One region of the Pseudomonas sp. MLB6B genome, then DNA from elsewhere that is predicted to be linked to it. Evidence: predicted binding sites of a transcription regulator. Region 1 holds the regulator's gene; the other holds the start of a gene.

Region 1 (14,416 bases):
GTATCGTTGGCCGGCGGCTGCGGCGGCAGCACGGCAGGCCGGTGCACGTCGGCCACCGGCGCCAGCGGCTCGACATCGAGCTCGACGACCGGCTCGCTCGACGCCGACACAGGGATCTCTGTCGGCACCTGCTCGTCGGCCACGGTCGGGACCGCCTCGGGCAGCGTGAGCACGCTGGGCAGTACCGGCGGCGTCGGTTCGGCGAATGGCCGCGACGGTACGCTGACCAGCGTTACCGGCTGGCGACGGGCATCGCGCTGCTGCTCTTCGCGCACGGCCTGGGCGAAATCGTCGGCGTCGCCGTGCGCCTCGGCGACGGGCGCATCCGGCAACTCGGTGGCCTCCTGCAGCAACCCGTCAAGGTAGGACTGCAAGGCCAGTTGCGGCTTGCTGGCAAGCGGTCGGGGTGCGTTCATCAGGCCACCTGCAAAGCGTTACGGTAGGTCAACAGGTGCTTGAGCAGCGCGCGGTAGGCGATCAGGCCGCGGCTCTTGGCATCGTGCTGGCTGGGAGTGACGCCAGCGCGGCTGGCATCGCGCAGGCGTGTGTCGACCGGGATGTAGCCCTGCCAGACCTGTTCGGGGTAACTGTCGCGCAGCAGCTTGAGGGTGCCCATCGACGCCTGCGTGCGGCGGTCGAACAAGGTCGGCACGATCTGGTACGGCAGGGCCTGTTTGCGCGAACGGTTGATCATGGTCAGGGTGCTGACCATGCGCTCCAGGCCTTTGACGGCGAGAAACTCGGTCTGCACCGGAATCACCAGTTGTTGGCTCGCGGCCAGGGCGTTGACCATCAACACGCCGAGCAACGGTGGGCTGTCGATCAAGGCGAAATCGAAATCCTGCCATAGCTGCGCCAGGCTCTTGGCGATCACCAGCCCGAGGCCGTTCTGCCCCGGTGACTGGCGCTCCAGCACCGCCAGCGCGGTGCTCGACGGCAACAGCGAGATGCGCTCGTCGCTGGTCGGCAGCAGCAATTGGCCCGGCAGCCCCTCGGGGACTGCGCCCTTGTGCTGGAACAGGTCGTAGCAACTGTGTTCGAGGGCATCGGGGTTGTGCCCGAAATAACTGGTCATCGAGCCGTGCGGATCGAGGTCGACGACGATCACGCGCTTGCCCGCCTCGGCCAGCAGGCCCGCGAGTGCGATGGTCGTGGTGGTCTTGCCGACCCCACCTTTTTGATTGGCGACTGCCCAGACTCTCATGGTGCCTTGATTCCTCCCGGACGGCCGACAGCCTTGCCGGGAACGGTTTTTGGATTCGGTGACGGAGAATTGACGGGATCAGCTGTCATTCGCCGCCGCTCCGCTCGCTGGTGCACTTTGTGTGCCAGCCCGGCGCAATGCTGCGTCTGGCGTGGCGTTGGCCGAACCGGTGGCGGTCAGGCTGCGGCGCACTTCGAGGTTGCGCGAGATCACCAGCACCACACGCCGGTTTTGCGAGCGGCCTGCGGCGGTGGCGTTGCTGGCCACCGGCTGGTATTGGCCGTAACCCACCGAGGCCATGCGCGCAGGGTCCACACCGTCGAGCGCCAACAGGCGCACGATGCTCGCGGCGCGTGCCGACGACAGCTCCCAGTTGGTCGGGTATTGCGCGGTGCGAATCGGCTGGTCGTCGGTAAAACCCTCGACGTGCACCGGGTTGGCGAAGGGTTTCAAAATCCCCGCCACGCGGTCGATGATGGAAAAGGCCGCGTCGCTGGGCATGGCGTCGCCACTGCCGAACAACAGCGACGAGTTGAGCTCGATCTCCACCCACAGCTCGTTGCCACGCACGGTCATCTGCTTGCCTGCGATCAAGTCGCCGAAGGCGGCGGTGACTTCGTCGGTGATGGTCTTGAGCGGATCGTTGGCGGTCTGCCCCAGGCCCGCGTCGGTTTGCTCACTGTCCTTGATCAATGGCTGCGCCGGGCGCGTGCTGAGCGGCCGCTCCTCACCGATGGGGATCGGCCGCGTGCTGCGCTCCGGGTCGTTGAACACGCCCAGCAACGCCTCGGACACCACCTTGTATTTGCCCTCGTTGACCGAGGAAATCGAATACATCACCACGAAGAAGGCGAACAGCAGTGTGATGAAGTCGGCGTAGGACACCAGCCAACGTTCATGGTTTTCGGGCTCTTCCACGTGACGACGACGACGCATGCCTACTCCATGAAGCCTTGCAGCTTCAGCTCGATCGAGCGTGGATTCTCCCCTTCGGCGATCGACAGCAGACCTTCGAGGAGCATTTCCCGGTAGCGCGACTGGCGCAGCACCAGCGCCTTCAGCTTGTTGGCCACCGGCAGGAGGATCAGGTTGGCGCTGGCCACGCCGTAGATGGTGGCGACGAAGGCCACGGCGATGCCGCTGCCCAGTTGCGCGGGGTCGGCCAGGTTGCCCATCACGTGGATCAGGCCCATCACCGCACCGATGATGCCGATGGTCGGCGCGTAGCCGCCCATGCACTCGAACACCTTGGCCGCTTGCAGGTCGCGGTTTTCCTGGGTGAGGAAATCCACCTCGAGGATGCTGCGCACCGACTCGGGCTCGGCGCCGTCGACCAGCAGTTGCAGACCTTTGCGGGCATAAGGATCCGGCTCCAGGTCGGCCACGCTTTCCAGGCCCAGCAGGCCTTCCTTGCGCGCCGTCAGGCTCCAGTTCACCACCCGGTCGATGCCACCGGCCAGGTCGACGCGCGGCGGAAAGATGATCCAGCGCAGGATCTGCAACGCCCGCTTGAACGACGACAGCGGCGACTGCAACAGCGCGGCCGCCAGGGTACCGCCCAGTACGATCAGTGCTGCCGGGCCGTTGATCAGCGCACCGGCATGGCCGCCTTCCAGGAAATTGCCGCCGACGATGGCGACGAAAGCCAGGATGAGACCGATCAGGCTGAGCACATCCATCAGTGGCAGGCCTCGACCAGGTGCTTGCCGATCTCGTCCAGGCTGTACACCGCATCGGCCAGATTGGCTTTGACGATGGCCATGGGCATGCCGTAGATCACGCAGCTGGCCTCGTCCTGCGCCCATACCGTGCTGCCGCACTGCTTGAGCAGGCGCGCGCCTTCGCGGCCGTCGGCGCCCATACCGGTGAGCACCACCGAGAGCACCTTGTCGCCGTAGGACTTGGCCGCCGAGCCGAAGGTGATGTCCACGCACGGCTTGTAGTTCAGGCGCTCGTCGCCGGGCAGGATTTTCACCGCACCGCGGGCATCGACCATCATCTGCTTGCCGCCAGGCGCGAGCAGCGCCAGGCCAGGGCGCAGGATGTCGCCGTCTTCGGCTTCCTTGACACTGATGCGGCATAGCTTGTCGAGGCGCTCGGCGAAGGCCTTGGTGAAGGCCGCCGGCATGTGCTGGATGAGCACGATGGGCGCCGGAAACTGCGCGGGCAGTTGCGTCAGCACCCGTTGCAGGGCCACCGGCCCGCCTGTGGAGGTGCCGATGGCGACTAACTTGTAGGCCTTGCGCCGCGGCGCGGGCGAGCTGGCCGGCGCAGCTGCCGTGGGTGCGGCAGTGCGCGACGGCATTGGGCTGCGCGCGGTGGCCGGATGTGGCGCGTGGCTGGCAGGCGTGCCGGCGCTGGGGGCATGGGCAGGCACAGGGCTGGGCGCGGACGGCGCGGGCGCAGGGCTCGAACTTGGGCTGGCGTAGCTGCCGAACCGGCGGTTGCTGCGCGACAGCGTGTGGACCTTCTCGCACAGCATCTGCCGGACCTTGTCCGGATTGCGCGAGATGTCTTCGAAATTCTTCGGCAGGTAATCGACCGCACCGGCATCCAGCGCATCGAGGGTGACCCGGGCGCCTTCGTGGGTCAGCGAGGAGAACATCAACACCGGGGTCGGGCAGCGCTGCATGATGTGCCGAACCGCCGTGATGCCGTCCATCATCGGCATCTCGTAGTCCATGGTGATGACATCGGGCTTGAGCGCCAGCGCCTGGTCGATGGCTTCCTTGCCATTGGTCGCGGTGCCGACGACCTTGATCGCCGGGTCGCCGGCGAGGATTTCAGAGACACGGCGGCGGAAGAAACCCGAATCATCCACCACCAGGACTTTGACTACCATAAACACTCCGTTAGACGGCGTGCCCTCGCAGGCGCGCCGACGCGATCAGATACGCCGCGCGGCGTAACGCTTGAGCATGCTCGGCACATCCAGAATCAGCGCGATGCGGCCGTCACCGGTGATGGTCGCTCCCGACATGCCGGGGGTGCCTTGCAGCATCTTGCCCAGCGGCTTGATGACCACCTCTTCCTGGCCCACCAGCTGGTCGACCACGAAACCGATGCGCTGGGTGCCGACCGACAGGATCACCACGTGGCCTTCGGGCTGCTCCTCGTGGGCCTGGCCCTGCACCAGCCAGCGCTTGAGGTAGAACAGCGGCAAGGCCTTGTCGCGCACGATCACCACTTCCTGGCCGTCGACCACGTTGGTGCGCGACAGGTCGAGGTGGAAGATCTCGTTGACGTTGACCAGCGGGAAAGCGAAGGCCTGGTTGGCCAGCATCACCATCAGGGTCGGCATGATCGCCAGGGTCAGCGGCACCTTGATGATGATCTTCGAGCCCTGGCCCTTGACCGAGTTGATGCTGATGGAGCCGTTGAGCTGGGAAATCTTGGTCTTGACCACATCCATGCCCACGCCACGGCCGGAGACGTCGGAAATCTCGGTCTTGGTCGAAAAGCCCGGGGCGAAGATCAGGTTGTAGCAGTCCGATTCGCTCAGGCGGTCGGCGGCGTCCTTGTCCATCAGGCCTTTTTCCACGGCCTTGGCACGCAGGATGGCTGGGTCCATGCCCTTGCCGTCGTCGGAGATCGACAAGAGGATGTGGTCGCCCTCCTGCTCGGCCGACAGCACCACGCGTCCGGTGCGCGCCTTGCCCGAGGCTTCGCGTTCTTCGGGCATCTCGATGCCGTGGTCGACCGCGTTGCGCACCAAGTGCACCAGCGGATCGGCCAGGGCTTCGACCAGGTTCTTGTCCAGGTCGGTCTCTTCGCCGACCAGCTCCAGGTTGATGTCTTTCTTCAACTGGCGCGCCAGGTCGCGGACCAGGCGCGGGAAGCGGCCGAAGACCTTCTTGATCGGCTGCATGCGGGTTTTCATCACCGCGGTCTGCAGGTCGGCGGTGACCACGTCGAGGTTGGACACGGCCTTGGACATGGCCTCGTCGCCGCTGTTGAGGCCCAGGCGCACCAGACGGTTACGCACCAGCACCAGTTCGCCGACCATGTTCATGATCTCGTCCAACCGCGCGGTGTCGACGCGCACGGTGGTCTCGGCTTCGCTGGCGTGCTTCTCCGCCGGTGGCGCGGCTGGCGCACGTGCCGGAGCCGGGGCTGCCGGCTTGGCAGCGGCCGGTGCCGGGGCAGGCTTGGCCACAGGCGCCGGGGTGGCGACCGCGGAGGCCGTGGCGGTTTCGGCTACGGGCGCGACGCGCTCGGCGGCGAACTTGCCCTTGCCGTGCAGCTCGTCGAGCAGGGCTTCGAATTCGTTCTCGGAAATGTGCTCGTCGTTGCCGGCAGGCGCTGTTGCGGCAGGTGCCGCGGTTTGCGCTACGGCGCCCGGCGCTACGGCGCCCGACGCAGCGGCGCCCGACGCGGCGGCGCCCGGCAAGGCGTCGGTGGTGAAGCTGCCCTTGCCATGCAACTGGTCGAGCAAGGCTTCGAACTCGTCGTCGGTGATCTCGTCGCTGGCCGCAGCCGGTGCCGGCGTCTCGGCCGCCGCTGGCGTGGCCTTGGCCGAGAACTGGCCTTTGCCGTGCAACTGGTCGAGCAAGGATTCGAATTCAGCGTCGGTGATTTCGTCGCTTTCGCCACCGATCGGCTCGGCCGGCGTCGCTTCGACGCTGGCCGGAACGACTGGCGGCTGCGCAGCGGCGGCAGCTTCGGCCTTGACCGCGTCGAGCGAATCGAGCAGACGCTCGAACTCGTCGTCGGTGATGTCGCTGTCGTCGGCCGCTGGCGCAGTCACGTCAGCCGCAGCCGGTGCAGCCGGAGTCGCGACGGCGACCGGTGCCGCCGGCTCCGGCGCGGCCGGCGTTGCGACGCCCGGCACTTCGGCACCGGCCGGCTCGGCCAGGCGTGCCAGCGCGGCCAGCAGCTCGGGCGTGGCCGGGGTCACCTCGGTCCGCTCGCGCACCTGGCCGAACATGCCGTTGACCGCATCCAGCGCTTCCAGCACCACGTCCATCAGTTCGGCATCCACGCGGCGTTCGCCCTTGCGCAGGATGTCGAAGACGTTCTCGGCAATGTGGCAACACTCAACCAGCTCATTGAGCTGGAGGAAGCCGGCGCCCCCTTTTACGGTATGAAACCCGCGAAAAATCGCATTGAGCAGGTCCGCGTCATCGGGTCGGCTTTCCAGCTCGACCAGCTGTTCGGACAACAGCTCGAGAATTTCGCCGGCCTCAACCAGGAAATCCTGGAGGATTTCTTCATCGGCGCCGAAGCTCATTGAACGTGCTCCTTAAAAACCAAGGCTGGATAGCAAATCGTCTACATCGTCCTGACCGGACACGACGTCCTCACGCTTATCGGCATGAATCTGCGGACCTTCACCTCGAGTCGGATGTTTTTCTTGGTCTTTTTCATCGCGCAGCTGCTGATGGTCATGTTCGATACCGGCGAAGCGGTCGACCTGACTGGCCATCAACACCAACTTGAGCAGATTGCTTTCGACTTCCGTCACCAGCGCAGTGACGCGCTTGATGACCTGGCCGGTCAGGTCCTGGTAGTCCTGGGCCAGCAAAATGTCGTTCATGTGCCCGGCGACCTTGCGGTTGCCTTCGGCGCTGCTCGTCAAGAATCCGTCGACGCGGCGCGCCAGGTCACGGAACTCGGTGGCCGAGACTTCGCGGCGCATGAAACGTTGCCAATCGCCACTCAGGGCCGAGGCCTGCTCGGCCATGTCGTTGAGTACGGGCGTGCTTTCTTCGACCAGGTCCATGGTGCGGTTGGCAGCGTTCTCGGTCAGTTTGACCACATAGCCCAGCCGCTCGGTGGCATCGGTGATCTGCGAGACTTCTTCGGCCTGCGGCATGCGCGGGTCGATCTGGAAACTGACGATGGCGCTGTGCAGCTCGCGGGTCAGCTTGCCGACCTCGTTGTACAGGCCCAGGTCGCGGGTCTGGTTGAGCTGGTGGATCAGCTGCACGGCGTCGCCGAAACGGCCTCGTTCGAGGCTCTCGACCAGCTCGCGAGCATGCTTTTTCAGGGTGCCTTCGAACTCACCCAGAGAGGTATCGATAGATTCCATTGCGCCCCCTGGCGGCTTAGCCGTTCACGCGCTCGAAGATCTTTTCGATCTTTTCTTTCAGCACCTGGGCGGTGAAAGGCTTGACCACATAACCGTTGACCCCGGCCTGGGCCGCTTCGATGATCTGGTCGCGCTTGGCTTCGGCGGTGACCATCAGCACCGGCATGCCCTTGAGCGTGTCGTGGGCGCGGACCTTGCGCAGCAGGTCGATGCCGGACATGCCGGGCATGTTCCAGTCGGTGACGAGGAAGTCGTAATGGCCCTTTTCCAGCATCGGCAACGCCGTGGTGCCGTCGTCGGCCTCGTCGGTGTTGGTGAATCCCAGATCGCGCAGCAGGTTCTTGATGATCCGCCGCATCGTCGAGAAATCGTCAACGATGAGGATTTTCATGTCTTTGTTCAATTAGAGATCTCCAAGCAGTCTCATCACGCGCCCGGCGCCGAGCGCGTGCGTCATTCGTTCTTAAAGCGGCAAAGTGCACGCCTCGAGGAGCAAGCGATGCGGCGTTGCCAAACAGTTACGCGCTTTGTGAAGCCACCGCGATCCGCTCTTACCTACCACTTGCCACTTGCAACTCGTAGCCGGCCGCCCTATCGGGCGCGCCATTCCCCCAGGCGACTGCGCAGGCGCGCCGCACATTGGCTGTGCAACTGGCTGACCCGCGACTCGCTGACCCCCAGCACTTCGCCGATTTCCTTGAGGTTCAGCTCTTCGTCGTAGTACAGCGCCAGGACCAGACGCTCGCGTTCCGGCAGGTTGGCGATGGCGTCAGTCAGGGCTGCCTGGAAGCGTTCGTCTTCGAGGCCACGACCCGGTTCCGGCGAGCCGCTGGCGCCGTCTTCGTGCAACCCTTCGTGCTCGCCGTCCTGCAACAGATCGTCGAAACTGAACAGGCGGCTGCCCAATGTATCGTTGAGGATGCCGTAATAGTCATCCAGCTCCATCTTAAGTTCGGCAGCGACTTCATGATCTTTAGCGTCACGTCCGGTTCTCGCTTCCACGGCGCGCATCGCCTCGCTGACCATGCGCGTGTTGCGGTGCACCGAACGCGGGGCCCAATCGCCCTTGCGCACCTCGTCGAGCATGGCGCCGCGGATGCGGATGCCGGCATAGGTCTCGAAGCTGGCGCCCTTGCTGGCGTCGTATTTGTTGGCCACTTCCAGGAGACCGATCATTCCGGCCTGGATCAGGTCTTCGACCTGCACGTTGGCCGGCAGGCGCGCCAGCAAGTGGTAGGCGATGCGCTTGACCAGCGGCGCATAGCGCTCGATCAGTTCGTACTGAGCGTCCTTGGACGCACGGCTGTACATCTTGAATCCGCTCGCACTCATAGCACCGGCCCTGCGCTGGTCGGCTGCACCAGGCGCTCTACGAAGAACTCCAGGTGGCCGCGAGGATTGGCTGGCAGCGGCCAGCTGTCGACCTTCTGCGCGATGGCCTTGAAGGCCAGGGCGCATTTGGAACGGGGAAAGGCTTCGTACACCGCGCGCTGCTTCTGCACGGCCTTGCGCACCGACTCGTCGTAGGGCACGGCGCCGACGTACTGTAGCGCCACATCGAGGAAGCGGTCGGTGACCTTGGTCAGCTTGGCGAACAGGTTGCGCCCTTCCTGCGGGCTCTGCGCCATGTTGGCCAGCACACGGAAGCGGTTCATGCCGTAGTCGCGGTTGAGCAGCTTGATCAGCGCGTAGGCGTCGGTGATCGAGGTGGGTTCGTCGCACACCACCAGCAGCACTTCCTGGGCGGCGCGCACGAAGCTCACCACCGAGTCGCCGATGCCGGCTGCGGTGTCGATGACCAGCACGTCGAGGTTGTCGCCGATTTCGCTGAAGGCCTGGATCAAGCCGGCATGTTGCGCAGGCTGCAGGTGCACCATGGTTTGCGTGCCGGAGGCTGCCGGCACGATGCGCACGCCCCCCGGGCCTTGCAGCAGCACGTCGCGCAGCTCGCAGCGGCCTTCGATGACGTCGGCCAGGGTGCGCTTGGGCGTCAGCCCCAGCAGCACATCGACGTTGGCAAGGCCAAGGTCGGCGTCGAGCAGCATGACCCTGCGCCCGAGCTCGGCGAGCGCCAGGGACAGGTTCACTGAAACGTTGGTCTTACCGACGCCGCCTTTGCCACCGGTCACGGCGATGACCTGTACGGGATGCATGCTACCCATGTCTGTTGTTTACCTTGTCTCGCTTGGACCCATGCCACAGTGGAGGCCAACTGCCCGCCCCGTTCTGTAGGTACTTTTCGCAGCACATCTCTCAACCCACCCGCTTGCCTGGGTGGTGGTACAGATCAGCGAACATGTCGGCCATGGCCTCTTCGCTGGGTTCGTCCTGCATCTGCACGCTGACCGCACGGCTCACCAACTGGTGCTTGCGCGGCAGGTGCAGGTCGTCAGGAATGCGCGGCCCATCGGTGAGATAGGCGATCGGCAATTCGTGACCGATGGTCAGGCTGAGCACTTCGCCCAGGCTGGCCGTTTCGTCGAGCTTGCTCAGGATGCAGCCGGCCAGGCCACAGCGTTTGTAGCTGTGGTAGGCGGCCGACAGCACCTGCTTCTGGCTTGTGGTGGCCAGCACCAGATAATTCTTCGAAGCGATGCCGCGCCCGGCGAGCGTCTCCAGCTGCATGCGCAGGGCCGGATCGCTGGCTTGCAGGCCGGCGGTGTCGATCAGCACCACGCGCTTGCGCAGCAGCGGCTCCAGGGCCTGGGCCAGCGACTCGCCCGGGTTCACGTAGGTCACCGGCACGTTGAGGATGCGGCCCAAGGTCTTGAGTTGCTCCTGGGCACCGATGCGGAAACTGTCCATGCTCACCAGCGCCAGGCTGCCGGCGCCGTACTTGAGCACGTAGCGAGCGGCCAGCTTGGCCAGGGTGGTGGTCTTGCCCATGCCGGCCGGGCCGACCAGGGCGATCACCCCGCCCTGCTCGATCGGCTCGACGTCGGGCACCTGGATGCGCCGCGCCAGGTGCGCCAGGACCATGCGCCAGGCGTGGCGCGGGTCTTCGATTTCGGCGGTCAGCTCCAGCAGGTCGCGGGCCAGGGCACCGCTCAGGCCGATGCGCTGCAAGCGGCGCCAGGCGTTGGCCTGCTGCGGCTTGCTGCCTTGCAGCTGGTTCCAGGCCAGCGAGCCGAGCTGCACTTCGAGCAGTTCGCGCAGGCCCGAGAGTTCGGCGCGCATGGCGTCGAACAGCCGTGGATCGACCGCCGCCGGCGCGGCAGGCGCGGCGCTGGCTGGCGCGTGGGCATGGAGGTCGATCAGCGGCTCGGCAGCGGTCAGCGACTGGCCGGCGAACAGCTGGCTGCCTTCGTCGCCTTCATGGCGGCTGGACAGCTCGGCCTGGGCCGTGACGATACGGGTCTGGGTCTTGCGCAGTTCTTCTTCGAGCTCGGCGTTGGGCACCCGCGGCGCCAGCACCGAAGGCTTGTAGTCGAGCGCGGCAGTCAGTTCCACGCCGCCGGCAATGCGCCGGTTGCCGATGATGGCGGCATCGGAGCCCAGCTCATCTCGGACCAGCTTCATGGCCTGTCGCATATCGGCGGCGAAAAAACGCTTAACTTGCATAACCCACTACCTCAGCCGTTAGGGCCCACAGTGGCAACGATGGTGACCTGCTTGTTGTCCGGTATTTCCTGGTACGCCAGCACGTGCAGGTTGGGCACTGCCAGGCGCCCGAAGCGCGAGAGCATCGCGCGGATGGGACCTGCCACCAGCAGGATCGCCGGCTGGCCTTGCATTTCCTGACGCTGGGCGGCTTCGATCAGGGAGCGTTGCAACTTCTCGGCCATGCTGGGCTCGAGCAGTACACCGTCTTCCTGACCTTGTCCGGCCCGTTGCAGACTATTGAGCAAAATCTGTTCCAACCTTGGCTCCAAGGTGATCACGGGCAGCTCGGACTCAACGCCGACAATGCTTTGCACGATGGCGCGACACAATCCGACGCGCACGTTGGCCACCAGCGCGGCGGTATCTTGACTCCTGCCCGCGTTGTTGGCGATCGATTCCGCAATACTGCGGATATCGCGCACCGGCACCTGCTCGCTGAGCAGCGCCTGCAAGACCTTGAGCAGCCCCGACAAGGAAATGACGCCCGGCACCAGCTCCTCGGCCAGCTTGGGCGACGCCTTGGCCAGCACCTGCAACAACTGCTGCACTTCCTCGTGACCGATCAGCTCGTGGCAGTGCTTCTGCAGGATCTGGTTGAGGTGAGTGGCCACTACCGTACTGGCATCGACCACGGTATAGCCCAAAGATTGCGCCTGGGAGCGCTGACCGACGTCGATCCACACCGCTTCCAAACCAAATGCCGGGTCGCGCGCGGCGATGCCGTTGAGGGTGCCGAACACCTGGCCGGGGTTGATCGCAAGCTCGCGGTCCGGGTAGATCTCGGCTTCGGCGAGAATCACGCCCATCAGCGTCAGGCGGTAGGCGCTGGGTTGCAGGTCGAGGTTGTCGCGGATGTGCACGGTGGGCATGAGGAAACCAAGGTCCTGGGACAGCTTCTTGCGCACGCCCTTGATCCGCGCCAGCAATTGCCCACCCTGGTTGCGGTCCACCAGCGGAATCAGCCGGTAGCCCACTTCCAGACCGATCATGTCGATGGGAGTGACGTCGTCCCAGCCCAGTTCCTTGGTTTCCTGAGCGCGCTGCGGCGAGGGCAGCAGGTCTTGCTGGCGCTGCACTTCGGCCAGGGCCACGGCTTCGGCCTGCTGCTTCTTGCGCCACACCAGGTAGGCACCGCCACCGGCGAGCAGCCCCAGGCCGATGAAAGCCACGTGGGGCATGCCTGGCACCAGGCCCATGACGATCATCAGCGCGGCCGACACGCCCAAGGCCTTGGGCGAATCGAACATCTGCCGGTTGATCAGCTTGCCCATGTCTTCGGAGCTGGAAGCCCGGGTGACCATGATCGCGGCCGCGGTGGACAGCAGCAGCGACGGCAGCTGCGCCACCAAACCGTCACCGATGGTCAGCAAGGCGTAGACCTTGCCCGCCTCGCTGAACGGCATGCCGTGTTGCAGCATGCCGATGAGCATGCCGCCGATGAGGTTGATGAACAGGATCAGCAGGCCGGCGATGGCGTCGCCGCGCACGAACTTGCTGGCACCGTCCATCGAGCCGTAGAACTCGGCTTCGCCGGCCACTTCGGCGCGGCGCAGCTTGGCCTGGTTCTGGTCGATCAGGCCGGCGTTGAGGTCGGCGTCGATGGCCATCTGCTTGCCGGGCATGGCGTCGAGGGTGAAACGCGCGCTCACCTCGGAGATACGCCCGGCACCTTTGGTCACCACCACGAAGTTGATGATCATGAGGATGGCGAACACCACCGCACCGACCACGTAGTTGCCGCCGATCACCACCTCGCCGAAGGCCTGGATCACCTTACCGGCCGCGCCATGCCCTTCCTGGCCGTGCAGCATCACTACACGGGTGGACGCGACGTTCAGCGCCAGACGCAACAGCGTGGCCACCAGCAGGATGGTCGGGAAGGCGGCGAAATCCAGCGGCCGCAGCGCGTACACGCACACCAGCAGGACCACGATCGACAGCGCGATGTTGAAGGTGAAGAACACGTCGAGCAGAAAGGGCGGAATCGGCAACATCATCATTGCCAACATGACCAGCAACAGCAGCGGCACGCCCAGGCTCCCTCGACCGAGACCGGCGAGGTTGTTGCGGGCATGACTGATTAGATGCGAGCGATCCACCGGGCGTCCTCTTGCAGCAAAACTTTGACGCCAATGCGGCGCTTGGCGGGTGCTTTGCAAGAAGCTGTCCAACTTCAGCGGACGGGGTACAGGAGGGGCTTGAAGGCAATGGCGGGCCGTCCAGGCCCCAGGTTTTCTCCTGCCGAATCGCAGTGGGTGGATGGGGCCTGCCTCGCAGGCTTTCGCGACTGATCGGAGCGCCGAACCGGCCGATCCTACACGGGATTTGCTTCTAGGCTGCGATCGATTCCGACGAACGCGGGTTTGACCATTTGAGCCTGGTCCCTTCACTCATCCCGCCGCAAATCCGTCGGAATCGGCAAATCCTTCTTCAAAGGCTCAGGCGCTTTCCCCCGCCCGTTGCGGTACTGCCGGATCTGGAACACATACGCCAACACCTGCGCCACCGCCAGATACAACCCCGCCGGGATCTCCTGTTCGATCTCCGTGGAGTAATAGATCGCCCGCGCCAATGCCGCCGACTCCAGCACCTGCACTTGGTGCTCGTTGCCGATCTCGCGAATCTTCAAGGCGATGAAGTCCGTGCCCTTGGCCAGCAGCAACGGCGCCCCCGCCGCCTTCTCCGGGTCGTACTTCAAGGCCACGGCATAGTGCGTGGGGTTGGTGATGATCACGTCGGCCTCGGGCACCGCCGCCATCATCCGCCGCTGGGACACCTCGCGCTGCACCTGGCGGATGCGTTGCTTGACCTCGGGCTTGCCCTCGCTGTCCTTGTATTCGTCGCGCACTTCCTGTTTGGTCATCTTCAGCTTCTTGTGCGCCTGGAACAGCTGGATCGGCACATCCACCGCAGCGATCAGCAGCAACCCCGCCGCCATCCACACGGCGCTCCAACCGACCACCTGCAAGCTGTGCATGATCGCCTGGTCGAGCGGCTCGTTGGCGATGGCGAGCAGGGCCTGGCGATCGTTGGCGAGCACCATTAGCGCCACCACCAGAATCACGAGGAACTTGGCGATGGCCTTGATCAGCTCGGTCAGGGCGTTCATCGAGAACATGCGCTTGATCCCCGACAAGGGGTTCATGCGGCTGAACTTGGGTTGCAACAGGCTGCCGGAAAACAGGAAACCGCCCAGGGCGATGGGCGCGATCAACGACACCGCGAATAGCAATACCAGCACCGGCTGGGTCGCCCAGATGGCCATCTTGCCCGAGGTCAGCAGGTAGATGCCCATGGCCCGCTCGTCCACCAGCGCCTCGCGCGGCAGGCTGAAGTTCAGGCGCATCAGCTCCATCAGGGTCTGCGCCAGGTAGCCGCCGAACATCAGCAGCGCGATGGCGCCGCCCAGGGTCACGGCGACGGTGTTGAGTTCCTTGGAACGGGCGGTCTCGCCCTTCTCGCGTGCGTCGCGTTTTTTCTTCTCGGTGGGTTCCTCGGTCTTGTCCTGACCGCTCTCGCTCTCGGACATCAGCGCGCCCTCGCCAATTCACGCAGCCATTGCAGGGTTTCGCTGGCCA
Region 2 (14,416 bases), 1.8 Mb from region 1:
GAATACGGCCTTCCGCCAGCCAGCCATGGCGGTGGATACGCATATTTTTCGGGTCAGCAACCGCACCGGTATCGCGCCGGGAAAGAACGTGGTGGAAGTGGAAAAGAAGCTGGTCAAGTTCGTACCCAAGGCCTATCTGCTCGATGCCCATCACTGGCTGATCCTGCATGGCCGCTATGTGTGCCAGGCACGCAAACCGCGTTGCGGTAGCTGTCGAATCGAAGACCTGTGCGAGTACAAGCACAAGACCTCCGACGATTGAAGCAATAGAAACTGCCTGCGTCGTTGATTGAAAAAATCTTTTTTACCGCACCCCGCATTCTCGATATAAGGACGGCCATTGGCCCTTTATGCCGTGGAGTGATGGATGAGTACCGATAAAGACGACGACCTGCTCGATGATGACTTCACCGCTGAAGAGGAAGCGCCTGCTCCCATCGAGCAAGCGAAGACCAACCTGAGCAAACGCCGGACCATCGACAACCTGCTCGAAGAGCGGCGATTGCAGCGGCAGCTTACGGACTTCGACTACGACTTTTGACGGGTCGCATCCCCAACCAGGCCGCCCTCGGCGTTTCGCTCAGACCAAGCTGTGGCGCTGGGCGAGTTCGATCAGGTCGACCAACGAGCGGGCATTGAGCTTGAACAGTAGGCGACTCTTGTAGGTGCTTACCGTCTTGTTGCTCAGGAACATGCTGTCAGCAATCTCTTTGTTGGAACGGCCTTTTGCCAACTGCTGCAATACCATCATTTCGCGACTGGACAGTCGCTGAACCATCTCCGATTCGCTGCCGCTTCCAGGACTGCGTGCGGTATGAATAGCCTGGTTAGGAAAGTAGCTGTAACCCGACAACACCGCCTTGATGGCGCTCAACAACTCCGTCAATTCCTGCTGCTTGCAGACGTAACCGGCAGCTCCGGCCTGCATGCAACGCATGGAGAAATGCCCAGGCGACTGCGAGGTCAGTACCAACACCTTGCTCTCTGGGCTCAAGGCCTTCATTCGCGCGATGACCTCGAGCCCGTCGAGCTTTGGAATACCGATATCGAGAATGACGATATCGGGCAGCAGGTCCCGGGTGAGTTGCAGCGCATCTACCCCATTGTCGGTTTCGGCGACGACGTCGTACCCATGCCGCTCCATCAACATGCGTACAGCCAGACGAATGACCGGGTGATCGTCCACGATCAGCACTTTGTTCATGCGATGTCCATCTACTCGTTGTTGAATTAGAGAAGCGCAATAACGAGCAAGACTAACCCCAGGAATCCATGCTGTCCGGCCAGGAATGGCCGCCAGGATCAGGCCTACAGCAAGTAAGGAAAATTCTTACATTTTGTTAGAAATTTAAACACTGTTGGTTGGCATAACAGCTTGTATAACGGCAAGTCCGGAGGGTATCCAAACGCCTTGAAGGATCGGCCTGACGCGAACATAGGGAAGTCGCCCAGGTGTCAATCCGTGCCGGGCGGGCGTAGATAGCTTAAAAGCCCCTGCAGACACCGCCGCCATGAACAAGACAGATCCCATCAGCCCCCTGTCCATCATCGCCATCTTCGCTGGAATCATCGAAGCCTCGGCGCTGGCGTCGCTGCCGTTCCTGAGCGGCGAAAGCCAGTACATCTACACGTGGTTCCTGGTCGGATTCCCTTTCTTCCTGACCGTGCTGTTCTTTCTCACCCTCAACTTCAATTACCGCTCGTTATGGAAACCCGCTCCCCGGCCCACTTCGCCCACCGTCGTCACCATGGCGCCGGGCATGCTGTCCTTCGCGCCAGTCGAGCCGCCACTGACCCTGGCGCTATCGGGCACCGAGACTCAACGAGAAATCGAGCAGCGCCTGCTCCAAGCCATGGCTCAGGAGCTGGACCAAGAACGCGCCTGGGTCATTTACGATCTCGAAAAACGCAGGCGTGTCTGCCTGGTACTTAGCCCGAACATGGTCCCGTCCGGCTATTGAGCTGACACGAAGGGCAAAAAAAACCCCAGCCACCGGCTGGGGTTCTTGCAAGGCAGCGACGCTTTAGAGCAGCGAGCGGCCCTTGTTCGCAGCGATGCGCATGCGCAGGGCATTGAGCTTGATGAAGCCTGCGGCGTCGGCTTGGTTGTAGGCGCCGCCGTCTTCTTCGAAGGTCGCGATGTTGGCATCGAACAACGAGTCGTCGGACTTGCGGCCGACTACGGTCACGTTGCCTTTGTACAGCTTCAGGCGCACGACACCGTTCACGTTCACCTGCGAAGCGTCGATCATCTGCTGCAGCATGACGCGCTCCGGGCTCCACCAGTAGCCTGTGTAGATCAGGCTGGCATACTTGGGCATCAGCTCGTCTTTGAGGTGAGCCACTTCACGGTCGAGTGTGATCGACTCGATGGCGCGGTGGGCACGCAGCATGATCGTGCCGCCTGGGGTTTCGTAGCAGCCACGGGACTTCATGCCCACATAACGGTTTTCCACGATGTCCAGACGACCGATGCCGTTCGCGCCGCCGATCTTGTTGAGCTCGGCCAACACGGTGGCTGGACTCTTCTCGACGCCGTCGATGGCGACGATGTCGCCATTGCGGTAGGTGAGCTCCAGGTAGGTAGCCTGGTCCGGTGCGTTCTCCGGGGAGACGCTCCAGCGCCACATGTCTTCTTCGTGCTCGGTCCAGGTATCTTCCAGGACGCCGCCTTCGTAGGAGATATGCAGCAGGTTGGCATCCATCGAGTACGGCGATTTCTTCTTGCCGTGGCGCTCGATCGGGATGGCGTGCTTCTCGGCGTAATCCATCAGCTTTTCGCGCGAGAGCAGGTCCCACTCACGCCACGGAGCGATAACTTTGACGCCAGGCTTGAGCGCATAAGCACCCAGCTCGAAGCGCACCTGGTCGTTGCCCTTGCCGGTCGCGCCATGGGAAATGGCATCGGCGCCGGTTTCGTTGGCGATTTCGATCAGGCGCTTGGCGATCAGCGGACGAGCGATGGAAGTACCCAGCAGGTACTCGCCTTCGTATACGGTGTTGGCGCGGAACATCGGGAAGACGAAGTCGCGCACGAATTCTTCGCGAAGGTCGTCGATGTAGATTTCCTTGACGCCCATCGCCTGGGCCTTGGCGCGAGCCGGTTCGACCTCTTCGCCCTGCCCCAGGTCAGCGGTGAACGTCACCACTTCGCAGTCGTAGGTATCTTGCAGCCACTTGAGAATCACCGAAGTATCAAGGCCGCCGGAATACGCCAGTACGACCTTTTTTACGTCCGCCATGCCATCACTCCACGGGTTGTACGGAAAGCCCTGGATTCTACCGGCCTTGCGCGCAGATTTACAGGGGCGCGACAGCTTGTGACGGCAAAGCGACAGGACTTCAGGTCCCAGCCGGTTTCGCGGTACCGGTCACTGCGCCCTTGGCCGCTGTCGACGCAGGGGCCGGCGACGCGGCTGAAGGCGCAGTGGCAGGCGCTGCCGGCGTGCTGCCGGTCGCTGGGTTGGCCGCAGGCACCTGTGCGGATGGAGCCGCCGCATTCTCTACGCGCTTGGCTGCCTGGGTGACGCGCTCGAGCTGAACGCTCACGCGGCGGTTGCGTGCCCGGTTGGCGGCGCTGTTGTTCTTGGCCAGCGGATAGCGTTCGCCGTGGAAACGCACTAGGATCTGCTCCATGGGTACACCATGGCTCACCAGGTAGTCGGCCACCGCCAGCGCGCGCCGCCGCGAGGTGTCGCGGTTGCTCAGACGATTGCCGCTGTTGTCGGAGTGGCCGTCCAGCTCGATGTGGTTCACCGTCGGGTCGGCCTTGAGATAGGCAAGGATCACGTCCAGACGCGCACGGGCAGCGGCGTCCAGCTCGACACCCGCGCCGGGGAAGCCGATCTGGGTCTGGCGCACCTGGTCGTAATTCATCGGCAGCAGCTTGCCGGCGCAGGCCAGGTAATCTTCGAAGCCCTTGCTGAAGTTCACCGGCAGCACACGCACTTCGATCGGCTGGCCGCCCTCGCCCGAAGCCTTGCGTACCACCGCACTGCGACCGTCGAGCAACCCGCTGATCACGCGGCTGGCCTGGGCCTGGGTCGAGCTGAACAATACGCCACCTACGCCCAGGCGCACGCTCCCCAGCCCGATGTCGCCCCGGCCGGGCTGCCAGGGCGCGGCGGCAGCCGATAGCGTGGCGCTGCCGGCACCGAGCAGGTGGCTGTCCGAGCGCAGGCCGAAGGTCGGTTGCTCACCGGCGCGGCGGGTGAACTCACCACTGCCGAACCCCTTGATGGGCTGGATCAGACGGCACTCGAACTGATCGCCCTCGACCTTCCAGGCCGCGTCTTCGAGGCGGCTTTGCAAGGTTACGGCGCCCGCCGGCAGAGTAGCGAACAGGGTGAACAGGATCAGGTAACACTGGCGCACGGGCGGCTCCATGAATCGTTGCGGCATACCTGCAGGCTATCGGACGCAGCAGACAAAACTTGATAGTGGCCACCCTACCCGGGCTACGCTGATGCTCGAACGGCGGTTTTCCGGTAGCATGGGCACCCTGAGTTCGACCCGCCTGGAATCCCCAATGTCCGATCGCCTGACCCTCCTGCGCCCCGACGACTGGCACATCCACCTGCGCGACGGAGCGGTGCTGCAGCACACCGTCGCGGATGTGGCACGCACTTTCGCCCGCGCCATCATCATGCCCAATCTGGTGCCTCCGGTCCGCAGCGCCGACGAAGCAGGCGCCTACCGCGAGCGCATCCTCGCCGCGCGCCCGGCAGGCAGCCGCTTCGAACCGCTGATGGTGCTGTACCTCACCGACCGCACCCGTCGCGAGGACATCCTGGCGGCAAAGGCCAGCGGCATCGTCTATGCCGCCAAGCTCTATCCCGCCGGTGCGACGACCAATTCCGACTCGGGCGTGACCAGCATCGACAAGATCTTCCCCGCCATCGAAGCACTGGCCGAAACCGGCCTGCCGCTACTGGTGCATGGTGAAGTGACGCGTCCCGAAATCGACGTGTTCGACCGGGAAAAGCGCTTCATCGACGAGCACATGCGGCGCTTGGTCGAGCGCTTCCCGGACTTGAAAGTGGTGTTCGAGCACATCACCACAGGCGATGCCGCGCAATTCGTCAGCGAGGCGTCGGCCAATGTCGGGGCGACCATCACCCCGCAGCATCTGCTGTACAACCGCAACCACATGCTGGTCGGCGGCATTCGTCCGCACTTCTATTGCCTGCCGATCCTCAAGCGCAACACCCACCAGGTGGCGCTGCTCGATGCGGCCACCAGCGGCAGCGCGAAGTTCTTCCTGGGCACCGATTCGGCGCCCCATGCACGCCATGCCAAGGAAAACGCCTGCGGCTGCGCCGGATGCTATACCGCCTTCGCCGCCATCGAGCTGTACGCCGAGGCCTTCGAATCGCGCGGTGCGCTGGACAAGCTCGAAGGCTTCGCCAGCTTGCACGGCCCGGCTTTCTACGGCCTGCCGGCCAACACCGATCGTATCACCCTGGTACGCGAAGAATGGACGGCCCCGGCCAGCCTGCCCTTCGGCGAGCAGACCGTGATTCCGCTGCGCGCAGGTGAAACTTTGCGCTGGCGTTTGCTGGAGAACCAAGCGTGACCGACGAACATTACGAAGACGAGCAGGACACAGCTGGCAGCCCCGGCTCGCGCCACCCGATGGCCGAGCGTTTCCGTGGCTACCTGCCCGTAGTGGTGGATGTGGAGACCGGTGGTTTCAACAGCGCCACCGACGCCCTGCTGGAAATCGCTGCCGTGACCATCGGCATGGACGAAAAAGGGTTTCTGTTTCCCGAACACACCTACTTCCACCGAGTGGAGCCGTTCGAAGGCGCCAACGTCGAACAGGCTGCGCTGGAGTTCACCGGCATCAAGCTCGACCATCCGCTGCGCATGGCGGTCAACGAAGACGTGGCCCTGACCGACATCTTCCGTGGCATCCGCAAGGCGCTCAAAGCCAATGGCTGCAAACGGGCGATCCTGGTGGGGCACAACAGCAGCTTCGACCTGGGCTTCCTCAACGCCGCCGTTGCGCGCAACGACATGAAGCGCAACCCGTTCCACCCCTTCTCCAGCTTCGACACCGCCACGCTGGCGGGTCTGGCCTACGGGCAAACCGTGCTGGCCCGTGCCTGCCAGAGCGCCGACATCGATTTCGATGGGCGCGAAGCCCATTCGGCGCGTTACGACACCGAGAAGACCGCGGAACTGTTCTGCGCCATCGTCAACCGCTGGAAAGACATGGGCGGCTGGCGCGACTTCAACGACTGATTCGTCGCCGAATCGCCCCCATGAAAAAACCGGCCATCGCGGCCGGTTTTTTCGTATCTGGCGTAGCCTTACAGCTTGCCAGCGTTCTCGCTCAGGTATGCGGCAACGCCTTCTGGCGAAGCGTTCATGCCTTTGTCGCCTTTTTTCCAGTTGGCCGGGCACACTTCGCCGTGCTCTTCGTGGAATTGCAGGGCATCGACCAGACGCAGCAGCTCGTCCATGTTACGGCCCAGTGGCAGATCGTTGATGATCTGCGAACGCACCACACCGTTGGTGTCGATCAGGAAAGCACCACGGAACGCGACGCCGCCTTCGGACTCGACGTCGTAGGCCTTGCAGATTTCGTGGGTCATGTCGGCGGCCAGGGTGTACTTGACCGGGCCGATGCCGCCGTTGTTGACCGGGGTGTTACGCCAGGCGTTGTGGGTGAAGTGCGAGTCGATCGACACGCCGATCACTTCCACGCCGCGGGCGACGAAGTCGGGAATGCGATTGTCCAGGGCGATCAGCTCGGACGGGCAGACGAAGGTGAAGTCCAGCGGGTAGAAGAACACCAGGCCGTACTTGCCTTTGATGGCCGACGCCAGGTTGAAGCTGTCGACGATCTCGCCGCTGCCCAGTACGGCGGGAACGGTGAAGTCAGGGGCTTGCTTGCCTACGAGTACGCTCATTCTTTATCTCCTGATGGTGGGAATGATGAAAGGCCGGAGGAACCTGTCCTCTGGAATCACACAAGGCCGACCATCATACACGCCTTGCAGGAACAGGCCGAATCTACCGCCGGTCGCGCCGCTGGCATCGGGCGCCTCGGCGTTTTGACAAGCATTATCATTACCATTAAGCTCCAAGCCATCGAATCACCCAGCGATGGTCAGCCCCATGTATGTGTGTCTTTGTGTCGGCGTCACCGATGGACAGATCCGCGAAGCGATCTACGAAGGATGCTGCAGTTACCGGGAAGTCCGCGAAGCCACGCAAGTGGGTACGCAATGCGGTAAATGCGCCTGCCTGGCCAAACAGGTGGTTCGAGAAACCCTGACCGAATTGCAGGTCAGCCAGCAGACGACCCTCGCCTACCCGGTCGAATTTACCGCTGCGTAACAGCCTGATTTCTAAAGAACCGGACCTCATGTCCGGTTTTTTTATGCCCATAATTCAATAAGTTAGGCCACCAACGCGGTTCACAAACATTCTTATTCCTATTAATTTTCACTTAGTATTCAACTACTTAGGTTTGACAGCCTGACTAGCCGCGCTCAAACTTGCGCCATCGGCACACTTCTCACGGCAGGCATTCAGACATGAAAGGCGACATCAGCGTCATCCAGCATCTCAACAAGGTCCTCGGAAACGAGCTGGTCGCCATCAACCAATACTTCCTGCACGCCCGCATGTACGAAGATTGGGGCCTCAATGCCATCGGTAAGCACGAATACAAAGCGTCGATCGACGCCATGAAACACGCCGATAAATTGATCAAGCGCATCCTGTTCCTCGAAGGCATTCCCAACGTGCAGGACCTGGGCAAGCTGCTGATCGGCGAGCATGCCAAGGAAATGATCGAGTGCGACCTGATGCTCGAGCGGCGCGGGCTGGCAGAGCTCAAGGGCGCCATCGCCCATTGCGAGACCTCGGGCGACTTCGGTAGCCGTGAAATGCTCGAAGATATCCTTGAAGCCAAGGAAGAGCAGATCGACTGGCTGGAAACTCAGCTGGGTCTGATCGACAAGATCAGCATCGAGAACTACCTGCAATCGCAGATGGGCGAAGAGTAAACATCCTCCCGCAGCGCCAATGAAAAAAGCCCCGCTACTTCGACAAGTAGCGGGGCTTTTTCGTAGGACGAGCCCTTTGCACTGAAAAGCCGACTTGGCGCCGGCCCACAGGCTTCGACAGACTCAGGCCTCGGCGGACTTGGCCTTGGCAGCGGCGTCCTTGATCAGGGTTTGCAGCTCGCCGTTGTCGAACATTTCCATGACGATATCGCTGCCGCCGACCAGCTCACCGCCAACCCACAGTTGCGGGAAGGTCGGCCAGTTGGCGTACTTGGGCAGGTTGGCGCGGATTTCCGGGTTCTGCAGGATGTCGACGTAGGCGAACTTCTCACCGCAGCCCATCACAGCTTGCGAAGCCTTCGCCGAAAAGCCGCATTGCGGGGCATTGGGCGAGCCTTTCATATAAAGCAGAATGGTGTTGTTGGCGATCTGCTCTTTGATTGTTTCGATGATATCCATGAAGCACCTCTGCTGAACTTTCCGACAGGTTCGTCGGCACGGTGCCGCATTGTATCGGAAAGCCGACGGCCCTGCTCGATCGGACCGACATACGCTCTCACCAAATGCACGGTCGTGCGCCCCTTGGTTTCGAGCGACATTTAATTATAGTATTGCGTCTTCCCCTTTTTCTGTCCGCCCCGTGCGGCTTACGCCGCAGGTTTCTACCGTTGTCGAAAAAAACAACGGCACGCCTGCCGAACGTTGCAATTAAGGTATTCAATCATGAGCGCTAGGCACTTTTTCTCCCTGATGGACTTCACCGCTGACGAATTGCTCGGCGTGGTCCGTCGCGGCATCGAGCTAAAAGACCTGCGTAACCGCGGCGTGGTATTCGAGCCGCTGAAGAACCGCGTCCTGGGGATGATCTTCGAAAAATCCTCGACGCGTACCCGGGTCTCGTTCGAGGCAGGCATGATCCAACTGGGCGGCCAGGCGATCTTTCTCTCGCCACGCGATACCCAGCTCGGCCGTGGCGAGCCGATCGCCGACAGCGCCAAGGTACTGTCGCGCATGGTCGACGCGATCATGATCCGTACCCATGCCCACACCACCCTCACCGAGTTCGTCGAGCACTCGCGCGTACCGGTGATCAACGGCTTGTCCGAAGAGTCGCACCCTTGCCAGCTGCTGGCCGACATGCAGACCTTTCTCGAGCACCGCGGCTCGATCCAGGGCAAGACCGTGGCCTGGGTGGGCGACGGTTTCAACATGTGCAACTCCTACATCGAAGCGGCCGTGCAGTTCGGTTTCCAACTGCGTATCGCCTGCCCTGAAGGCTATGAACCCGATCCACGCTTCCTGGCCCTGGGTGGCGACCAGGTGCAGATCGTGCGCGACCCCAAGGCAGCGGTCAGCGGCGCGCATCTGGTAACCACCGACGTCTGGACTTCGATGGGCCAGGAAGAGGAAACTGCACGTCGCCTGGCGCACTTCGCGCCGTACCAGGTCACCCGCGATCTGCTCGACCTGGCGGCACCCGATGCCCTGTTCATGCACTGCTTGCCCGCCCACCGTGGCGAGGAAATCAGCCACGACCTGCTCGACGACCCGCGTTCGGTCGCCTGGGACCAGGCTGAGAACCGCCTGCATGCGCAGAAGGCGCTCCTCGAATTCGTCATCGAACCGGCCTATCACCACGCATGAGTGCTCCCCTACTGCTGAACCTGCGCAACCTGGCCTGCGGCTACGGCGATCAACGCATCGTCCAGACGCTCAACCTGCACCTCAATGCTGGCGACATCGGTTGCCTGCTGGGTTCGTCCGGGTGTGGCAAAACCACCACCTTGCGCGCCATCGCCGGCTTCGAGCCGGTGCACGAGGGTGAAATCCAGCTGGCCGGTGAAGTGATCTCCCGGCCAGGTTTTACCCTGGCCCCGGAAAAACGCCGGATCGGCATGGTGTTCCAGGACTACGCGCTGTTTCCTCACTTGACCGTGGCGCAGAACATCGCCTTCGGCATCGGCAAGCACCCGCGGCAGGCGGCGGTGGTCGAGGAAATGCTCGAACTGGTCAAGCTCAAGGGGCTGGGCGGGCGCTATCCGCATGAGCTGTCCGGCGGCCAGCAGCAGCGCGTGGCCCTGGCCCGAGCGCTGGCACCCGAGCCGCAACTGCTGCTGCTCGACGAGCCATTCTCCAACCTCGACGTGGAGCTGCGTCGGCGCCTGAGCCATGAGGTGCGCGACATTCTCAAGAGCCGCGGCACCAGCGCCATTCTGGTCACCCACGATCAGGAGGAGGCTTTCGCCGTCAGCGATCAGGTGGGGGTATTCAAGGAAGGCCGCCTGGAGCAATGGGACACGCCCTACAACCTCTACCACGAACCTCAGACGCCATTCGTCGCCAGTTTCGTCGGCCAGGGCTATTTCATCCGCGGCCAGATGAACAGCCACGAAGCGGTGGGCACCGAGTTGGGCGAGCTGCGCGGCAACCGCGCCTACCCCATGCCTGCGGGCACGCCGGTAGATGTGCTGCTGCGTCCAGACGACATCGTGCATGCGCCGCAGAGCCCCCTGCGCGCCCGGGTGGCGGGCAAGAGTTTTCTCGGCGCCTCGACGCTCTACCGCCTGCAACTGCCGACCGGCAGCCAGTTGGAAGCGATCTTCCCAAGCCATGACGATCACGCACTGGGCGATGAGGTCGGCATCAGCGTAGCCGCCGATCACCTGGTGCTGTTCGCCGTGCCTGGCAGCGTCGCCGCGCAATTGCACCCTGCGCAGGCTGGCGTGCGGCGCCACAGCTAAGCGCCCGGGCCACTCGCCTGCCACTTCGCAGCGGCAGGCGAACCTTTTCGCTCAAGCGCGACCGATTGGCGCGAAGCTGCCTTGGGTATGCTGCACCAAGACTGCCGCTGACAGCTCCACTTCCAAACCGCGGCGCCCTGCACTCACGTGCACGGTCGGCACCTGTTGCGCCGATGTGTCGATGAAGGTACGCAGGCGCTTCTTCTGCCCCAGCGGACTGATACCTCCCACCAGATACCCAGTGGCACGCTGCGCCACGGCAGGGTCGGCCATTTCGCATTTCTTGGCTCCGGCCGCCTGGGCCAACGCCTTGAGGTCCAGGGTGCCCACCACCGGCACGACCGCCACCAACAACTCGTGCTTCTCCGTGCAGGCCAGCAAGGTCTTGAACACCTGCCGAGGATCGAGCCCCAGCTTTTCCGCCGCCTCCAACCCATAGGACGCAGACTTGGGATCGTGCGCGTAACTGTGTACTCGGTGCTCGGCACGGGCTTTGTTCAGCAGGTCAAGGGCGGGGGTCATGCACAGCTCCGATGGCCATCGAGGGGGAGGCCCACTTTAAGCGATGGGGCCAGCGACAGCCACTAAGGGGATGGCGCTTGCAAGGTCATGCTCCCTGCGCTTGGTCAGAATGTGGCTGAACGTTCACTTTCGACCTTTGACATCCGCGTTTCTTGTCTATATTTTTTCGTTTTTGAATAGAAGGTGCACTTTCCTGGTGCGCATTTCTGCTCGCCCGCCCGTCTTTGGGTACTTGCGAGCGTTGCTGTCAGGCCATCACGGCGCATTACAACAAGAACGAGGTCCTACATGACGACTGCACTACGCCAGCCTACCCTGGCCGCCCAATGCTTGGCCGAATTTCTCGGCACCGCGCTTCTCATCTTCTTTGGCACAGGCTGCGTCGCCGCGCTCAAGGTCGCGGGCGCTAGTTTGGGCTTATGGGAAATCAGCATCATCTGGGGGGTCGGCGTGAGCATGGCGATCTACCTCACCGCCGGTGTTTCAGGTGCGCACCTGAACCCTGCGGTCAGCATCGCGCTGACGGTGTTCGCCGATTTCGACAAGCGCAAATTGCCCTTCTACATCCTCGCGCAAATCGCCGGCGCCTTCTGTGCAGCCGCGCTCGTGTACACCTTGTACAGCGCGCTATTTTTCGATTACGAAAATGCCCACGCCATCGTGCGTGGCAGTGAAGCCAGCCTGGAGCTGGCAGCGGTGTTCTCCACCTACCCCCACCCGTCGCTGTCGATCGGCGGCGCCTTCCTGGTGGAAGCGGTGATCACCGCCATCCTGATGGCCGTGATCATGGCCCTGACCGACGACAACAACGGCTTGCCCCGCGGCCCGATGGCGCCTTTGTTAATCGGTTTGCTTATCGCCGTGATCGGCAGCGCCATGGGCCCGTTGACCGGCTTCGCCATGAACCCGGCGCGCGATCTGGGCCCCAAATTGATGACCTTCTTCGCCGGCTGGGGCGAGATCGCCTTCACCGGCGCACGCGACGTGCCCTACTTCCTGATCCCGATCTTCGCCCCCATCCTCGGCGCTTGCGTCGGCGCAGGACTGTATCGCGTGCTGATCGCCCGGCATCTGCCGGTTGGGCTGCCTGCCCAGGCCGGCGATAATGCCCAGACCGAAACCCAGACTTCCTGAGGTCATGCCGGGTGGCCACACCCGCAAGACCGTCCCTTATCTTTTCCAGGCCAACGACCATGACCGACACCCAGGATAAGCAGTACATCATCGCCCTCGACCAGGGCACCACCAGCTCGCGCGCGATCATCTTCGACCGCGACGCCAACGTCGTCGGCACCGCCCAGCGCGAGTTCGTCCAGCACTATCCGCAAGCCGGCTGGGTCGAGCACGACCCGATGGAAATCTTCGCCACCCAGAGCGGCACCATGGTCGAAGCCCTGGCCCAGGCCGGCATCAGCCATGCCCAGGTGGCGGCCATCGGCATCACCAACCAACGGGAAACCACCGTGGTCTGGGACCGCGAAACCGGGCGCCCGGTGTACAACGCCATCGTCTGGCAATGCCGCCGCAGCACCGACATCTGCGCGCAGCTCAAGCGCGACGGCCACGAAGACTACATCCGTGAAACCACGGGCCTGGTGATCGACCCCTACTTCTCCGGCTCCAAACTCAAGTGGATCCTGGACAACGTCGAAGGTGTGCGCGAACGCGCCGAGCGCGGCGAGCTGATGTTCGGCACCATCGATACCTGGCTGATCTGGAAATTCACCGGCGGCAAGGTGCACGTCACCGACTACACCAACGCCTCGCGCACCTTGATGTTCAACATCCACACCTTGGAGTGGGATGCCAAGCTGCTGGAGATTCTCGGCATTCCCCGGCAGATGTTGCCCGAGGTGCGTGCGTCCTCCGAAGTCTATGGCCACACCAAGAGCGGCATCGCCATCGCCGGTATCGCCGGCGACCAGCAGTCGGCGCTGTTCGGCCAGATGTGCGTCGAGGCCGGCCAGACCAAGAACACCTACGGCACCGGCTGCTTCCTGTTGATGAACACCGGCAACAAGGCGGTCAAGTCGTCCCATGGCCTGTTGACCACCATCGCCTGCGGCCCTCGCGGCGAAGTGGCCTATGCCTTGGAAGGCGCCGTGTTCAATGGCGGTTCGACCGTGCAGTGGCTGCGCGACGAGCTGAAGATCGTCAACGACGCGCTCGACACCGAATACTTCGCCAGCAAGGTCAAGGACAGCAACGGCGTGTACCTGGTGCCGGCCTTTACCGGCCTCGGTGCGCCCTACTGGGACCCCTACGCCCGCGGCGCGCTGTTCGGCCTGACCCGCGGTGTGAAGGTCGACCACATCATTCGTGCGGCGCTGGAGTCGATCGCCTACCAGACCCGCGACGTGCTCGACGCCATGCAGCAGGACTGCGGCGAGCGCCTGTCCGAGCTGCGGGTGGACGGCGGTGCAGTGGCCAACAACTTCCTCATGCAGTTCCAGGCCGACATCCTCGGCACCTGCGTCGAGCGCCCGAAAATGCGCGAAACCACTGCCCTGGGCGCGGCCTACCTGGCAGGCCTTGCCTGCGGCTTCTGGAGCAGCCTGGACGAGTTGCGCAACAAGGCGGTAATCGAACGCGAGTTCAGCCCGCAACTGGACACGGCGCAGAAGGAAAAGCTCTACGCCGGCTGGAAAAAAGCCATCGCGCGCACTCGCGACTGGGAAGACCACGACGCTTGAGCCTGAGCGTGCCGTTGCTCCGGAACCGCTAAAGGCGCCGGAGCAACGGCAGGCACCGCCCCTGCGCTGGTCGCCAGACGTTTCCTACGGCATGATTGCAGGATTTTTCGGCTGCCCCAAAGGACCGCCCATGAACCTGCCCCCACGCCAACAACAAATCCTCGAGCTGGTCCGCGAACGCGGCTATGTCAGCATCGAGGAAATGGCGCAGTTGTTCGTCGTCACTCCACAAACCATCCGCCGCGACATCAATCAACTGGCCGAGCAGACCCTGCTGCGACGCTACCATGGCGGCGCGGCCCATGACTCGAGCATCGAGAACACCGCCTACACCATGCGCGCCGACCAGATGCGCGACGAGAAACAGCGCATCGCCGAGACCGTGGCGCGGCAGATTCCCGACCATGCCTCGCTGTTCATCAACATCGGTACCACCACC

Evidence for each region. Region 1 encodes FliA, which starts transcription of late flagellar genes. Its sites were predicted from a motif close to CTAAAGTTTNNNNNNNNNNNGCCGNTAA; they were not measured.
Region 2: the regulator FliA is predicted to act here: its motif matches at 4,411-4,438, upstream of ACSMEV_RS18760 (flagellar protein MotY).

The regions. Positions count from the first base shown of each region.
Region 1 covers NZ_CP199313.1:2,401,174-2,415,589, reverse strand. The annotation lists gene ACSMEV_RS10680 (CheW domain-containing protein) at 1-416, opposite strand, end outside; gene ACSMEV_RS10675 (ParA family protein) at 416-1,204, opposite strand; gene motD (flagellar motor protein MotD) at 1,283-2,140, opposite strand; gene ACSMEV_RS10665 (flagellar motor protein) at 2,143-2,883, opposite strand; gene ACSMEV_RS10660 (protein-glutamate methylesterase/protein-glutamine glutaminase) at 2,883-4,046, opposite strand; gene ACSMEV_RS10655 (chemotaxis protein CheA) at 4,092-6,434, opposite strand; gene ACSMEV_RS10650 (protein phosphatase CheZ) at 6,447-7,235, opposite strand; gene ACSMEV_RS10645 (chemotaxis response regulator CheY) at 7,252-7,626, opposite strand; gene fliA (RNA polymerase sigma factor FliA) at 7,827-8,567, opposite strand; gene fleN (flagellar synthesis regulator FleN) at 8,564-9,397, opposite strand; gene flhF (flagellar biosynthesis protein FlhF) at 9,489-10,796, opposite strand; gene flhA (flagellar biosynthesis protein FlhA) at 10,808-12,937, opposite strand; gene flhB (flagellar biosynthesis protein FlhB) at 13,225-14,367, opposite strand; gene fliR (flagellar biosynthetic protein FliR) at 14,367-14,416, opposite strand, start outside.
Region 2 covers NZ_CP199313.1:4,236,364-4,250,779, forward strand. The annotation lists gene nth (endonuclease III) at 1-262, shown strand, start outside; gene ACSMEV_RS18740 (PA3496 family putative envelope integrity protein) at 368-541, shown strand; gene ACSMEV_RS18745 (response regulator) at 581-1,204, opposite strand; gene ACSMEV_RS18750 (hypothetical protein) at 1,512-1,961, shown strand; gene ACSMEV_RS18755 (argininosuccinate synthase) at 2,025-3,242, opposite strand; gene ACSMEV_RS18760 (flagellar protein MotY) at 3,343-4,374, opposite strand; gene pyrC (dihydroorotase) at 4,529-5,575, shown strand; gene rnt (ribonuclease T) at 5,635-6,246, shown strand; gene ACSMEV_RS18775 (peroxiredoxin) at 6,315-6,917, opposite strand; gene ACSMEV_RS18780 (bacterioferritin-associated ferredoxin) at 7,126-7,347, shown strand; gene bfr (bacterioferritin) at 7,548-8,021, shown strand; gene grxD (Grx4 family monothiol glutaredoxin) at 8,145-8,480, opposite strand; gene argF (ornithine carbamoyltransferase) at 8,745-9,665, shown strand; gene ACSMEV_RS18800 (ABC transporter ATP-binding protein) at 9,662-10,762, shown strand; gene ybaK (Cys-tRNA(Pro) deacylase) at 10,814-11,284, opposite strand; gene ACSMEV_RS18810 (MIP/aquaporin family protein) at 11,573-12,418, shown strand; gene glpK (glycerol kinase GlpK) at 12,478-13,977, shown strand; gene ACSMEV_RS18820 (DeoR/GlpR family transcriptional regulator) at 14,108-14,416, shown strand, end outside.